DNA from 2 places in the Spongiibacter tropicus DSM 19543 genome. Region 1 is predicted to be linked to the other one. Evidence: riboswitches for the same ligand, from Rfam matches in the RefSeq annotation. Region 1 holds a riboswitch; the other holds the start of a gene.

Region 1 (7,672 bases):
CGAAGACATTGACGCCGCACTCTGGCGCAAGCTGGCGGTCAACTGCGCGATCAACCCCCTTACCGCGCTTTATCGCTGTCGTAACGGCGAGCTACTGGACAACCCGCTGGCACTCCAGCAATTACACCAGGTTATCGACGAAATACTCGAACTGGGCGAATACATGGGCCAGCCCGCGCGCTTCGACGGACTGCGTGAGCAAGTGCTCGCCGTCGTCAGAGGAACCGCGCTGAATCGCTCGTCTATGCTGCAGGATATTGAAAATGGGCGCCCCAGCGAAATTGACTATATTACCGGCTACCTTTGCCGCTATGCGTCAGACGTGGGCCTGACACTGGACACCAACCAACAGCTTCTGGAACAGGTTCGCGCACTGTCGTAAATCCGCTTGCCATGCGCGCTGCAGCGCCGTTTTAATACGGTGAACAGCAAATCAAACCTGCCTGCGATGCTGCGGGCCGCCATGCGAGTCCCAGATATGACGCTGACAGCCCTGCAAGCGTACAACATAGAAAAAGCCATTGCGGCGGGCCGACAGATCGAGGCCATCAAACAGTACCGCCAGGCCACGCACTGTGACCTGGCCGAGGCAAAAGCCGCCATTGATCGCATCAGCAATGAATTGCGCGAGCAAAAGCCCTGGCTGTTTAAACACACGGCACCACCTGAACCGAAGGGCATCCGCAAGTCGGTCATCAATGTCAAAGCATTCGCCTTGTTTATGCTGGTCGATGCCGTGATTTTCGCCGGTGTGATTTACTACTTTTTTCTTCGCGACACGCCATCGTCGCAGCGAGACAGCACCGCCGTTACCAATGCGCTTGAGACCACCTCCGCACATGCCAAGCCCAAACGCTTGAAGCTGTCGGGCAAGATCGATACCGGCAGCTTTTCCGTAACGCTCGCTGACGGCGAGCGCTTTGAATCGCTGTATCTCGACAAAATTGCCGACCGCCATTACATCCGGCGCAAAGGCAGCTCGGCAAGCCGCCAGTATGATGACAGCCTGCTGGAGCGCAAAATTAAAACGGCCCGAAGCCAACAGGCTGCCACAAGGACACCGCCAGAGGGCACGAGCACCCTCTCAATCCCTCGCGATACCGACGCCCCCGTCATCGACGGCATTCTGGAAGCGGATGCATGGCGCGACGCGCTTCGCCTGACTAGCGATGACGGCAGCCAAACCACACTGTATGCCAAGGTTGTCGGCGACTGGTTATTTATCGCCTGCGACGCCACCGCTGAACGGACGGCCAGTGGCTATGACCAACTGCGCGTGTATCTCCACATGGGCCTGTTCGACACACTGGTCAACGAGAGGATTCATATCGGCCGTGGCCCCGGGATAACCAGCATTCGACAAACTCGCTTTCACTGGCAGGGCGAACCACCCAGCAGCGACAAGGAGCGCTGGAAAAAATACGCCATCAGCGACTGGGGACTCTATCAATACGCCCAAGGTAGCTCATCAATGTACAGCGGCCACCGCCAGTATGAAGCCGCCATCCATCTCGGCGAAGCAGCACTGCACGCCAACACGCCCTTCCCCCTCTATACAGAGCTTGAAACAGATCCTTTGCGCGACACCAACGGCAAATTTGTCGAGCGACAGTACCTCGGCAGTTTCGGCAGCGATGCCCAGCCGCTATGGTTATATTTCAACTAGTACTCCCTCAACCACAAGGCTTGGGTCAACAAGCGTCGGCCATCGCAATTTGACAAGCCTTGTCGCCCGGCATACAGTTGCGCCGCCTGAAACAGGTGCCCTGAAGCGTGTCACGCTCAAGGGTTAAACGGGAAGTTCGGTGAGTCGACCTCGACAAGACCGACGCTGCCCCCGCAACGGTAATCACCCCATGGTGAGAGCCCGGAACCGGCCTGATCAGTTGTTTACCCGATGTAGCGGAGGGCTTCATCAGTGGTCATATATTCGTATATCACCTCTATCCCTCCCTCATTGCTGACGTTCACAAGCTTTGAGGTTTATCATGAAACTCGCAAAACTCGCTATTGGCGGCTGCCTGCCGCTGTTTATTAGTCTCGCCCATGCCGGTTCACCGGAAATGGAAACTACGGTTGTCACCGCCACTCGGATTGAGCAAAGCCTGGCCGAAGTATTGGCGCCGGTCAGTGTCTTCGAGCGCGCTGACATTGAACGCATCGCACCGCTAGACCTGCAGGAACTGCTGTCCCGCGCAACGGGTGTCAGCATGCTGCGCAATGGTGGTCGCGGCTCTGCCACCAGTCTGTTCTTGCGCGGCAACAACAGTAATCACACGCTAGTGCTAGTCGACGGCGTGCGTGTCAGCTCAGCTACCAGCGGCAGCCCGGCATTGACCAACCTTCCCCCGGAGCTGATTGAGCGAGTGGAAATTGTGCGCGGCCCCCGCTCGGTGCTTTACGGTTCCGAAGCCATTGGCGGCGTGGTCAACATTATCACCAAGAAGTTTCATGATACCGATGGCGTGAAGCCCTTCGTCCAGATGAGCGCGGGGTCGAACAACACCTTGAAAGCACTGGCGGCACTGAACGGCGGCAATGCCGACACGCAGTTCAGCTTGAGCCTGCTGCATGACGAAACCGATGGTGTCGACAATACCACCAGCACCGCGGGCCGCCATGGCGATGACGACGCCTTTGAACAGCAAGCCCTAAACTTCAGCCTGGTTCATCGCATCAACGAGCGTGCAAACCTCTATGCGATGTATCAGCAGAGTGATTCGGAAAACGACTACGATGCGAACTGCTATGACAACGCCTGGAATACTGTCGAGTGCGCACCCTATGGTGACAACTCCGTCAGCGTCGGCAGTCTGCGTGGCGAGTTCCTGCTTACCGATAACTGGAAACTCACCCTCAGCGCAGGCCGCTCAGGGGATGAAAGTGAAACCGAGTATCGCTACGTAGATCCTGCCGCTCCGCGTGGTGACATTTTTAAAACCACCCGCAAGCAAGGCGGTATTCAAAACGACTTCACGCTGGGCAAAGCCTATACCCTGACCCTCGGCGGCGAATACTTCAGCGACAAAGTGAAAAGCACGCAAAATTATGATCAAGGTGAACGCGATGCCAGCGCGGGTTACCTGCAATGGCAGGCCGACCACGGCTTGATTGATTATGTGCTGGGCTGGCGCCACGACAACAATGAGCAGTTCGGCAGCCACAACACCCGCAATGCGGCAGCAGGCATCGACCTGACTGAGTCAATAAAAATGGTCTTGTCGTATGGCGAAGGTTTTAACGCCCCGACGTTCAATGACCTTTACTACCCAGGCTACGGTAACCCCGACCTTGAGCCCGAGCACTCAAAAAACCGTGAAGTCGAGATTCGCGGCCAGCAATCATGGGGACGCTGGAGCTTGAACTATTTCACCAATGATGTCGAAAAACTGATCGCGTACAATCCAATCACTTTTGGTCCGGATCAGATTAATTCTGCGCGCATCAAGGGTGTAGAAGCCAGTGTTTCCACCGTGATTGCCCTGTGGCATATCGATGCGAATATCACGCTGCTGGATACCGAAGATCGCGACCTCGGCAAGGAGCTGCGCCGCCGCCCCGACCGCCAGGCCAACATCAATGTTGATCGCGAATGGGATCGCTGGGGCGTCAATGCCAGCCTGAGACTGGTGGGAAGCCGCTATGAAGATGCCGCCAACAACGATGAACTGAGTGGCTATGGCCTGCTGGATGCTGGCATTTCCTATCGTCTGCGCGAGGATCTCAGCCTGAAGTTTGCCGTGAAGAACGCCCTCGACAAGGAGTACATCAGTGCGCGTGGCGGAAGTCTTGGCGACTACCAGTCTGTCGGACGCGAGGCGCTGCTGAGTATCACCTATAATCCCTGAGCACCAACAGGAGCCCACATACGATGACGGATGAAGAACAGCGCCACCGCGAGCGGATGGCCAAGAAAAAAGCACTGATTGATGCCCGCGTTGCCAAGGCAACCGAAGAGCGCGGAGTACTGATCGTACTCAGCGGTCCCGGCAAAGGTAAATCCAGTTCGGGTTTCGGCACAGTCATTCGCTGTATTGGTCACGGCTATAAAGCAGCGGTAGTGCAGTTCATCAAGGGTACCTGGGACTGCGGAGAGCGGAATTTTCTCCAGCAGTTCTGCCCCGACACCCCGTTCATCGTAATGGGCTCCGGCTTCACCTGGGAAACCCAAAGCAAGGCGCGGGACCGCGAAGCGGCACAACAAGCCTGGCAAAAGACAAAGGCGCTTTTAAAAGATGAAAGCCTGCATCTGCTTTTGCTGGATGAGCTGACCTATATGCTCAAGTACGGCTATATCGATGCCGATGAGGTCTATGACGCTCTCAAACAGCGCCCGCCGGAAATGAGTGTAATCATTACCGGCCGTGGCGCGCCGCCAGCCCTCAAGGAACTGGCAGATACTGTGTCGATGATTGACGACAAAAAGCACGCTTTCCGCGACGGCGTGAAAGCCCGTAAGGGCGTCGACTGGTGACACGGTTTGTACTGGCGGCAATCGTCGCCTGCTGTTTTCCCCTGCTCGGCTATGCCGACGCGACTTGCGTGCAGGACGACCGGGACAAAACCCTTTGCCTGGAGAAATCCGCCAGCCGGATTATTGCCCTGTCACCGGGGGCAACGGAGCTGGTCTATGCTGCCGGTGCAGGCGATCATCTCATTGCCGCCGTCACCTTCAGCGATTATCCCGACGCGGCTCAGAAACTCCCTCGCGTAGGCAGCTACAACCGCTTCGACCTGGAAGCCATTCTCAGTCTGAAGCCCGACTTATTGATTGGCTGGCACAGCGGCAACCCGGTCGAACAGTTAGCCCAACTGGAATCGCTGGGGCTGACGGTGTACTACAGTGAACTGCGCGGATTTGCCGATGTTGCCAGCACGCTGCGGCGTCTCGGGAAACTCGCAGCGACGGAAGCAATCGCCGAGACCGCCGCCAGCGAGTTTGAGAACGGGATCGACGAGCTGCGCAACCGTTATTCCAGCGCCAAGCCCGTGCGAGTCTTCCAGCAGATATGGGAGAATCCGCTGATGACCGTCAACGATGAACACCTGATCAGCGAAGCAACGCGCCTGTGTGGCGGGGTGAACGTGTTTGGCGCATTGCCCCGACTGGCCGCGCGCATTGACCATGAGGCCGTATTGGCCGCCGACCCTGAAGCCATCATAGCCGGTGGCATGGGCGAGGAAAATCGAGACTGGCTCGACGCCTGGCTGCCCTATTCCGGTCTGATTGCAGTACAGCGGAACAACCTGTTCTTTGTGCCGCCATCGACGCTGCAACGACCCACTCCCCGCCTGCTGGAAGGCACGCGCCTGCTTTGTCAGCACTTGGAGACCGCCCGTGCGCGGCGCTGAACGCGCCGCTCCACGACTGATGCCGACGCTCTTACTGCTCGGCCTGTTTGCCTGCGCCGCGATGGGGCTGAGCATTGCCACCGGCAGCCTGCACATTAACCTCGCTCAGTTGCTGGCGGTCTTGTTAGGCGATGGCGAACCCCTGCACCGAACGCTGATTTTCGAATTACGCCTGCCGCGCAGCCTCGCCGCGTTTGCCACGGGCGGCTTACTGGCCGTCGCCGGCGCGTTAATGCAGGTGTTGCTGCGCAACCCACTGGCTGACCCCTATGTTCTCGGCCTGTCCGGGGGAGCCGCTGTCGGCGCGCTGAGCGCGATGCTCGCCGGACTGGGGAGTGCGGTGGTGTCGGGTTCCGCTTTTGTCGGCGCCATCGTTTCCGCCGTCACCGTGTTTACGCTGGCCCACGGCAGTGGCAGCTGGACACCGACCCGCCTGCTGTTGACCGGGGTCGTCATTGCCGCTGGCTGGGGCGCCGTGGTCACCTTTATGCTGGCCATTGCGCCGACAGAAAACCTTCCGGGTATGTTGTTCTGGCTGATGGGCGACCTCGCCTACGCGCGCAGCCCCTGGCCGGCATTGATCGCGCTGTCACTCGTATCGCTACTGCTGATCCCTCTGGGTCGCAGCCTTAATGTGCTGGCTCGCGGCCCTCTTCAGGCTGCCGCGCTGGGTGTCGCGGTGAAGCCCTTGGAGTGGGGGATCTATATCGCCGCCAGCCTGCTGACCGCCATGGCAGTGACCACGGCGGGCAGCATCGGCTTTGTCGGACTGGTGGTGCCTCATCTACTGCGCTTGGTATTGGGCAATGATCAGCGCCTGATCCTGCCCGCCTGCGCCCTGGCCGGGGGCACCCTGCTTACGCTGGCAGATACGCTGGCGAGAACCATTATTGCTCCGGAGCAATTGCCGGTCGGGGTGATCACCGCCTTGCTCGGCGTACCGAGCTTTCTGTTCCTGCTGTATCGGAGCCGATAATGGATACGCCTTCTAGTCTGCTCAGCACTCGCCAACTGGTCATCGATGTTCCCGGACGCGACGATGCTTATCCTCTGGACCTGACGATACAGCAGGGCCAAATCTGGGGAATACTCGGCCCCAATGGCGCGGGTAAAACGACGCTGCTGCATACCTTGGCCGGACTGCGAAAGCCGCGAAGCGGCAACATTCTGCTGGCTGGAAAGTCCCTGGATCGCTGGCGACGCCGCCAGATCGCCCAGCAGTTGGCGGTGATTTTTCAGGAGCGCAGTGACAGCTTTCCCTCCACCGTGCTGGAATCGGCCATGATCGGTAGACACCCTTTTCTGAGCACCTGGGAGCTGGAATCCAGCGACGATCTGAGTATTGCCCGCGAGGCATTGAACAGAATGGAGCTGGGCAATATGGAGCAGCGTCTGGTCAGTACGCTGTCGGGCGGAGAAAAACAGCGGCTGGCTGTCGCAACTGCGCTCTGCCAACAGGCGCAGTTGTGGTTGGCAGACGAACCCGGCAACCACCTCGACTTGCATCATCAAGTCGCCGTGATGCAGCTGCTTCGCGAGCAGGCTGATAATGGCTGTGCCGTGGTACTTTGCCTGCACGACATCAACCTGGCCGCTCGCTATTGCAGTCACCTGCTGCTCCTTTATCCCGACGGCAGTGCCTGTTGGGGAGAGGCGTCTACCATGTTGAAAACCGAAGCGCTGGAGAGACTCTATCGCCAGCCTCTGCGAGTCATCGAAGACGGCGGCGAGCGGATTTTTCTGCCGCGTACCGAGCGACCAAATAAGCCATTATGAACAGCGAATTCAGCCCCGCCGATATCGACGCCATCTACCGCGTGATCGCCGCGCGTCGAGACATGCGTCATTTCGCGGGTGGCGACGTGGCGCCCGAGACGCTGCGGCGCCTGCTCGCCTCCGCTCACCAGGCCCCCAGCGTCGGCTTTATGCAGCCCTGGCGCTTTATCCGCATTCGCAGACCCGCGCTTCGCGATGCCTTGTACGAGGCCGTTCAACGGGAAATTACCGCTTCGGCCGAGGCGCTGGGAGACCGCAAACAAGAATTTCTGCGCCTGAAAGTCGAGGGCATTCGCGATTGCGCTGAACTGCTGGTGGTCGCACTTTGCGATCATCGAGAGCGGTATATTTTTGGTCGCCGCACGCTGCCGGAAATGGATTTGGCCTCCGCCGCCTGTGCCATCCAGAACCTGTGGCTGACCGCCCGGGCCGAAGGGCTGGGCATGGGCTGGGTTTCACTTTTCCAGCCCGAGGAAATCAAGCCGCTATTAAAAATGCCCGAGGACAGCCACCCAATTGCGCTGTTGTGCCTCGGACCCGTCCA
Region 2 (7,672 bases), on a different contig from region 1:
AAGCATTTGGGCGCATCTCCGCCGCCGCTGCGCAGCAGGTAGCGCAAGGCGCGGTGCACCAGCAAATCCGGGTAGCGCCGAATGGGGGAGGTGAAATGGGTGTAGCCCGTGTAGTTCAGGCCGAAGTGCCCCTCGTTGTCGGGCTGATAAACCGCCTGACTCAATGAGCGCAACATCATGGTCTGGATCATCTGCGCGTCGGGGCGATCCCCCAAGCTGGCTAGCAATGCCTGATAATCTGTGGGCGATGGCTGCTCGCCGCCTTTCAAGCCAAGACCTATTTCCCCGAGAAACTCTCGCAAGTTACCCAGCTTCTGATCACTGGGACCATTGTGGACGCGGTAAAGCGCCTCAATACCTGAGCGCTCAAGTGTGCGCGCCGTGGCGACATTCGCCACCAGCATGCACTCCTCTATCATTCTGTGCGCATCGTGGCGATGTACCGGCACAATTTCGTCGATGCGCTTTTCGTCGTCGAACACCACGCGGGTTTCAACGGTTTCAAAGTCGATGGCCCCGCGCTGATCGCGGGCCTTGCGCAAGGCCCGGTAGAGGTTATGCAGCTCTTTCAGCTGGGGCAGCAGTTCGCGGTGCTCACCGGTGTCTTTCGCCGGATCAGCCCCCTCAACGCCGAGCATCGCCCCTACTTGGTTGTACGTCAGCCGTGCGTGGGAACGCATGACCGCCTCATAGAACTGATAACCGCTCAAACGACCGCGGCTACTGATGGTCATCTCGCAGACCATACAGAGGCGTTCCACATTAGGCTTCAGTGAGCACAGACCATTGGACAGTGCCTCCGGCAACATCGGCACCACCCGGTCGGGGAAATACACCGAGGTCGCCCGCTTATGGGCCTCTGCATCCAGCGCCGAGTCGATCTTCACATAATGCGAAACATCCGCAATGGCCACCCACAGTCGCCAGCCACCAAAGCGCTTTTTCTCGCAGTACACCGCGTCATCGAAGTCCCGGGCATCTTCCCCGTCGATGGTCACCAGCGGCAGCTTGCGCAAATCCACTCGGTTCAGTTTGCCCTCTTCATCGGGCTCGCTGCCAAAGCGCCGCGCCTCCTCTTCAACCTCATCAGGCCACTCGAAGGGAATTTCGTGGCTGCGCAATGCCAACTCGGTGGCCACACCCACCGTGGCGCGATCGCCCAGCACCTCGGTGACCCGTCCCTGCGCTTGCTGACGCAAACCCGGCTGACGGGTGATATCGGCCATCACATAGTCGCCCTCACGGGCATTCACCACACTGTCATCGTCCAGCTGCACCCAGTTCTGGATGCGGCTGTTATCGGGAACCAGCAACCAGCGACCGCGCTGCTCTTTCAGCTTGCCCACCAGTTGCCGGGTATTGCGCTCCAGCACCTCGATGACAATGCCCTCACGTCGACCGCGACTGTCGGTGCCACTGACCTCAACCGACACCACATCGCCATCAAACAACTGCTGCATCTGCCGATTGTGGAGATAGATGTCTTCACCGTCCTCCACCAGCACAAAACCGTAACCGTCCCGATGTCCCTGCACCCGGCCGATAAGCGCCTCGCCGCGATCCGGCACCTGCAGCTTGCCACGGCGCCCTTCAATGAGCTGGCCATCGCGCAGCATCGCTTTGAGACGACGGCGCAGGCCCTCCTGCTGCTCCTCACCCTCAATCCCCAGGGCGCGGCGAATCGCCGCCGCACTCATGCCCTGCTCGGCACCCTGCAAGACGTCCAGAATATATTCCCGGCTGGGTACCGGGTTGTCGTAGCGCTCGGCTTCACGGGCAGCGTGGGGATCAGAATGCTTGTTGGGGCCTTTTGGCATGCAGAAATGCGTCCTTTTGGATGACAGTAAAAATTTTGCAGCCAGTGTAACGCAAACCGTTGACAAAAAGGCGTGGCATCAGTAAATTGCGCGCCTCAACGACGCACGTCGTGTTTTACCTCCTGTGCCCAGGTGGTGAAATTGGTAGACACGCTAGCTTCAGGTGCTAGTGGCTTCACGGCCGTGGAGGTTCAAGTCCTCTCCTGGGCACCATTATTCAAGAAAGCCGATCCAACAGGGTCGGCTTTTTTATTTCTACATTTATCTGTTTTCTCACTGAATTTGCGCCCCCAAAGGCCTTTCTATATGATCCCGCCCTGCATCAGGTGCCTGCTCGACTCTCCTTCGCCCGGAGTGTCTGGAGCAGGGTAAACGGGAAGTGTGGTGCGTCGCGGCAATGATTTGGCCGCCGCAGACAAAGCCACCGCTGCCCCCGCAACGGTAACTGCTCTCATTCGAGAGGTTCACAGAAGCCCGATACCGGCCTGATGGCGAAGCCTTGTGCTTTGCCATGCATGCAGTGCTGTACCGATGAAGCGGAGGGCTTCACGCAGGTTCCTACCTCGTTGATCACGCAATCCACGACGGATTGTTCCTCCCTCATACGTTCGCAACTGTTGTCTGCCGAGATCAAGCGGAGGGCTTTCGATCGCGCCGGAATAGGCAATGTCATCATTGCCGGCGTCCTTTCCCTTTCCTCTCGGCCTAACGAACCGTTTGAGGAAACACCATGAAAAAGGACATTTCTCCCCGTAGCGCCCCACTGGTGCTGGCTTTCGCATCAAGCATTCTCAGCCTCCCGCTATGGGCAGGGCACCAGCAGCTGGAATACGTGGATGTTCGCGCTACCAGCCTGTCGTCACAGGGACTGGCACTGGATGAAGAAAACACCGCAGGCTCACGGCTCGGCCTGTCCGCCCAGGACATTCCCGCCAGTGTGTCGGTCATCAGCAAGGAAGCTATCGCGCTGCGCGGTGACGATTCCAGCATGATGGCAGTCACCCGCGCGGCGGGCTTTTCCTCCAGCGCCAGTCCCGGCAACGGCAGCAGCGCCACCTCGGTGCGCGGCTTTAACGGCCACAGCTCGGTGGTCAGCACCTACGACGGCACGCGCCTGTATGTCGGCTCGGGCACGGTGAGTTTTCCTGCCGACACCTGGACGGTGGAACGCATTGAAGTACTTCGCGGCCCTGGCTCGGTGATTCACGGTGTGGGCGCCGTGGGCGCAACCGTGAACTATGTGAGCAAAAAGCCGCAGTTTGGGGAAACCCGCAATAGCGTCGCGGTCACGCTGGGCAGCTTTGGCCTGCAGCGTTATGCCTATGGTGCCGGCGGTGAACTGAGCCCGGAACTGGCTTACCGCGTCGACCTGGTACATCACCAAACCGAGGGGTATGTCGACCGCGCTGATGCCGAGCGTCAGGCGATTGCCGGCTCACTGCTGTACCGGCCCAGGGAGGATTTCTCGGCCACACTGAGCATCGACTACGCCAATACCGAATCCGCGCCCTACTGGGGCACACCACTGGTCGACGGAAAAATCCGCGACAGCCTGCGTCGCAATAACTACAACGTCGCCGATGGCCTGGTTGAGTACGAAGACCTGTGGCCGCGCCTGCATACGGAATGGCAGCTCAGTGAGAACCTGTCGTGGCGCAGCGACACTTACTACCTCACAGCCGAACGCCACTGGCGCAATGTGGAAAGCTATCGCTACAACGACACCACGGGACAGGTAGACCGTGGTTCCTACCTCGAAATTCTCCATGAACAGGAACAGCTCGGCCACCGCAGCGACCTGCTCTGGAAGACTGACATGGCGGGCATGCAGAACCGCCTGAATATCGGGATAGAACTGAACGACATCCGTTTCAGCCATATCAACAACTCGCCTTACACCGGCAACTCCAGTGTCGATCTGAACAATCCTGCGCCGGGACGTTGGCAAGACAATGTGGGCAGCGCCACCACCCGCGACTTTGACTCCGAAACAGATGTCACCTCACTGTTTATCGACAACGTACTGGAGATCACACCCGAATGGCTGCTGGTCGCTGGCCTCCGGCACGACCGTATCGACTATAGCCGCGACGACCTCGCACGCAGCAATGGTCAACCGGAGAGCCACATTGATGACGAGCTGTCCGGCAACAGCTGGCGTCTTGGCGCGGTATTCCAAGCCTCGGAGGCCACCAGCCTTTATCTGCAGTACAGCAAGGCCGTGGATGCAATACAGTCTCTGCTCTCTGCCAGTAACCCCAGCCTCGACCTCGCGGAGGGCACGCAGTGGGAAGCCGGGATCAAGCAGAATCTGCTGAACGAACGCCTGCAAGTCAGCCTGGCGGTTTACGATATTGTGAAGACCGATCTTCTCAGCAGCGACCCCGGCGGGGTCCAGCGCCAGATTGGCGAGCAGAGTTCTCGAGGCGTCGAGCTGGAACTGTTCTGGCTGCCGCTGGATGTTGTCTCGGTGGATTTCAACCTCGCGATCACCGATCCCCAGTATGAGGAATACCGCAGCGGCACCAACGACTACAGCGGTAAAACTCCACGCAATGTTCCCGAGAAAACCGCCAACCTGTGGGTAAGCTGGCAGTTCCTCCCGCACTGGACCGCCTCACTGGGCAGCCGTTATGTCAGCGAACGCTACGCGGATTATGCCAACACCAACAAGCTCCCCGACTACGTGGTTTACGACGCCAGCCTGCAATGGCAGCTCAGTGACGAGCTCCGGCTGAGCCTGCGCGGCAAGAACCTGAGCGACACCGCCGACTATGTGCTGGCCCCCTATGGCGAGCAGTGGATTCTGGCCGACGGCCGCAGCGCTGAGCTGGAACTGCGCTATGACTTCTAAGTCACCGCGGCCAGAAAGAGGCCGCGCGTTCGAATGAAGCTGAAACGCTGGCTGTATCTGCTTCACCGCTGGACTGGCGTGGCCCTGTGCCTGCTGTTCGCCATGTGGTTTTTCAGTGGTGTGGTGATGATGTACGTGGGCTTCCCGTCACTGAGCCAAGCGGAGCGTCTGGCGGCGCTGCCGCCGCTGGATGCCGACACCATTACCGCCGGGCCTCGGGCCTTGCTCGACCGCAGCTCGCCCGAAGCATTGCAGCAGCTCAAGCTGAGCAGCGTGGCGGGGCGCCCTGCCTATCTACTGCAGAACCGCGACGGCCAGTGGCAGGGAATGTTCGCCGACAACGGCGAGCACATCCGCAACATCACCCTGGGACAGGCACTGGCGGCCGCTGAAGTTTATGTCCGCCAGCGTGAACTCCATACGCCGCCGACCGCGGAAGCCCGTCTGATCGACATGGATCAGTGGTCAGTATCGGGCAGCCTTCATGCCCATCGCCCCCTTTACCATATCGCACTGCACGACGACGCCGGCACCGAGTTGTATATCTCGTCAGTGACCGGCGAAGTGCTCCGCGACACCCATCACCATGAACGCGTCTGGAACTGGCTGGGCGCCAACCTGCACTGGATTTACCCGGTCGCGCTGCGACGCGACCCGAGCGTCTGGCACTGGCTGATCGTTGGCTTATCGCTGGCGGGGCTGGTGTCCATTTTTACCGGCGCCGTGGTCGGCATCCTGCGTCTGCGGCTGCGCAAACGCTATCGCGGCAAAGACATTAGCCCCTATCGCAACACCATGAAGCTCCACCACCTGCTGGGTCTGGCGGTGTTGCTGCCACTGTGCACGTATATGTTCAGCGGCCTGATGTCGATGAACCCCTGGGGCCTGTTCAGCGATGAAACCTCTTATCGCCAGCAGGCTGATCACTACCGCGGCATTCCTTCGCAGACGCAATTCGACGATGCGGAGGCGATTCGCAAGGCGCTGCGCCACCACCCGGATGCCCGCGAATTGCACTGGCAGTGGTTCAACGGCGAGGTCTATACCTACACCATCAACGACCAGCAGCAACGCGACGTCATCGACCCCGCCGCGGGTGGTAACTGGGCCGCGGCCAGTCAGGCCCGCTTGCAGCATATGATGCTGGGCTACTCGTTGATCGCTGCCGAACGGCTGGATCGCTACGACCACTATTACTACTCCCATCACGAACGCTGGCGACCGCTGCCGGTACTGCGCCTGCGCTTTGATGACCCGGCACAGAGCTGGTTTCACATCGACCTGCACACCGGCGAACTGCTGGGCCGCATGACCACCAAGCGCCGCGCACAGCGCTGGCTGTACAACGGTCTGCACAGTCTGGATTTCCTGTTTCTGATTCAACACCGGCCGCGCTGGGACCTGCTGGTCATCAGTTTAAGCATCGCCGGATTCCTGTTCTCCCTGACCGCCTGCCTGATCGGCTGGCGACGTCTGCGCCCTCCGCCGCGCAGAAACCGACAACGACAGACCCGCCGCCACGAGGCCCGACCATGACGCGACTTTCTGTATTCTGCCCGCAGCTACGACTGTGGCTGTTCCTGACATTGCTGCTTACATTGCTGCTTAGCCTGCTGGCAGGCCCGGCGCGGGCCAGCGACACGCCGGAGCTCTTGGTATTAGTTTCCCAGCGCAATGCCGAGACCATCGCCGAAGCGGTGAGTCGCTTCCATCAGCGACACCCCGGCTACCGGATTACCGCCCGCAGCGACAGCCAACTTTGGGAATTACCCCCAACCGAGATCGATGCGCTGATCCAGCGCGCCGACCTGGTAGTGGGCATGGGCCTGTTCGGCGCCAGCGTCAACGTCCTTGAGCCGTCACTGAAGCGGGCCTCCGCGCCAGTGCTGATAATGAACAGCGATCACCGGCTGATTCGCCTCAGCCAGCTCAATCGCCAGCCGGTATTCGACAGCGCCGAGCAATTGCAGGACATTGCCGGCACCCAGCCCAGCAAGGATTTTGATACCACCCTGGATGAGCTCGCCGCCCGCTACCCTCGACAAGCGCCGTGGATCGCTGCCCGCCGATACTGGCAGGCCGGTGGCATCGACAATACCCGCGAGCTGTTTGTCTGGGCGTTTGAACAATTGGGGGAAAAACTCCACGCCGCTCCACCCCGCCCCCAGCCCAGACTGCGCTGGCAATATGCCGACAAGACCTATACCCGGCTCCCCGAGATCGCCAGCGATAAACCCCTGCTGGTAGTGCTTGACCATGCAGGCGGCGATCGCCCGGCCGACAGCGCCCTGCTCGACCAGCTCTGCCAGCAGGCACTGACTGAGCAGCAACTGCATTGCCTGAGCGGGCTGGCCTACTGGGGGCAGGCCGGTGTTGAAGCTGTACAGGCGTTGCGGCCACTGAAAACGCAGCTTGCCGCCGTGGTTATGCTGCAGGACTTTGTGATGGGTGGCGGCGAAGGCCGGGAGACCGTTACCGACACCCTGCGCCAGCTCAATGTGCCGGTCATCAAGGCGATCAAATCCCGTGACCGCAGCACACTGGAACGCCAGCTTTCCTCCGACGGCCTCGCCGACGACAAGGTCTACTATCAGGTCGCCATGCCGGAATTACAGGGTGCCAGCCAGCCACTGGTGATTGCCGCTGCCGGGGAGGCGCAGGCCGACCCGCTCAGTGGCATTCGCATTCAGGCCATACAGCCCGTGCCCGACGGCATTGCAGCCGTGATCAATCGCGCCGCCAACTGGCAGCGGCTACAACACAAAAACAATGCCGACAAACGCGTCGCACTGATCTACTACAACCACCCGCCGGGGCGGCACAATATCGGCGCCGACAACCTCGATGTGCCCGCCTCGCTGTGGCGCATACTCCAGCGCCTCAAGGCGGAGGGCTATAACACCGGCACCCTGCCGGGCAGCCCCGAGGCACTGCTCAACCAGATGCAGAAAAAGGGCATTAATCTGCCCAACGACGCCGGGGCACTGGCGGCCATGAGCGA

The links. A riboswitch is a leader RNA that binds a small molecule or an ion and turns the genes downstream of it on or off. The one in region 1 is predicted to bind cobalamin.
Region 2: another riboswitch for cobalamin. It lies ahead of G411_RS0106925 (TonB-dependent receptor); the one in region 1 lies ahead of G411_RS20355 (TonB-dependent receptor domain-containing protein).

What each region holds. Positions count from the first base shown of each region.
Region 1 covers NZ_ATUS01000002.1:166,649-174,320, forward strand. Annotated here, with positions in the region: gene G411_RS0112405 (2-dehydropantoate 2-reductase) at 1-382, shown strand, start outside; gene G411_RS0112410 (hypothetical protein) at 479-1,666, shown strand; cobalamin riboswitch at 1,743-1,896, shown strand; gene G411_RS20355 (TonB-dependent receptor domain-containing protein) at 1,989-3,848, shown strand; gene cobO (cob(I)yrinic acid a,c-diamide adenosyltransferase) at 3,872-4,474, shown strand; gene G411_RS0112425 (cobalamin-binding protein) at 4,471-5,352, shown strand; gene G411_RS0112430 (FecCD family ABC transporter permease) at 5,339-6,328, shown strand; gene G411_RS0112435 (ABC transporter ATP-binding protein) at 6,328-7,128, shown strand; gene bluB (5,6-dimethylbenzimidazole synthase) at 7,125-7,672, shown strand, end outside.
Region 2 covers NZ_ATUS01000001.1:1,469,117-1,476,788, forward strand. Annotated here, with positions in the region: gene rnr (ribonuclease R) at 1-1,817, opposite strand, end outside; tRNA gene G411_RS0106920 (tRNA-Leu) at 1,944-2,030, shown strand; cobalamin riboswitch at 2,125-2,320, shown strand; gene G411_RS0106925 (TonB-dependent receptor) at 2,548-4,671, shown strand; gene G411_RS19650 (PepSY domain-containing protein) at 4,705-6,207, shown strand; gene G411_RS19655 (cobaltochelatase subunit CobN) at 6,204-7,672, shown strand, end outside.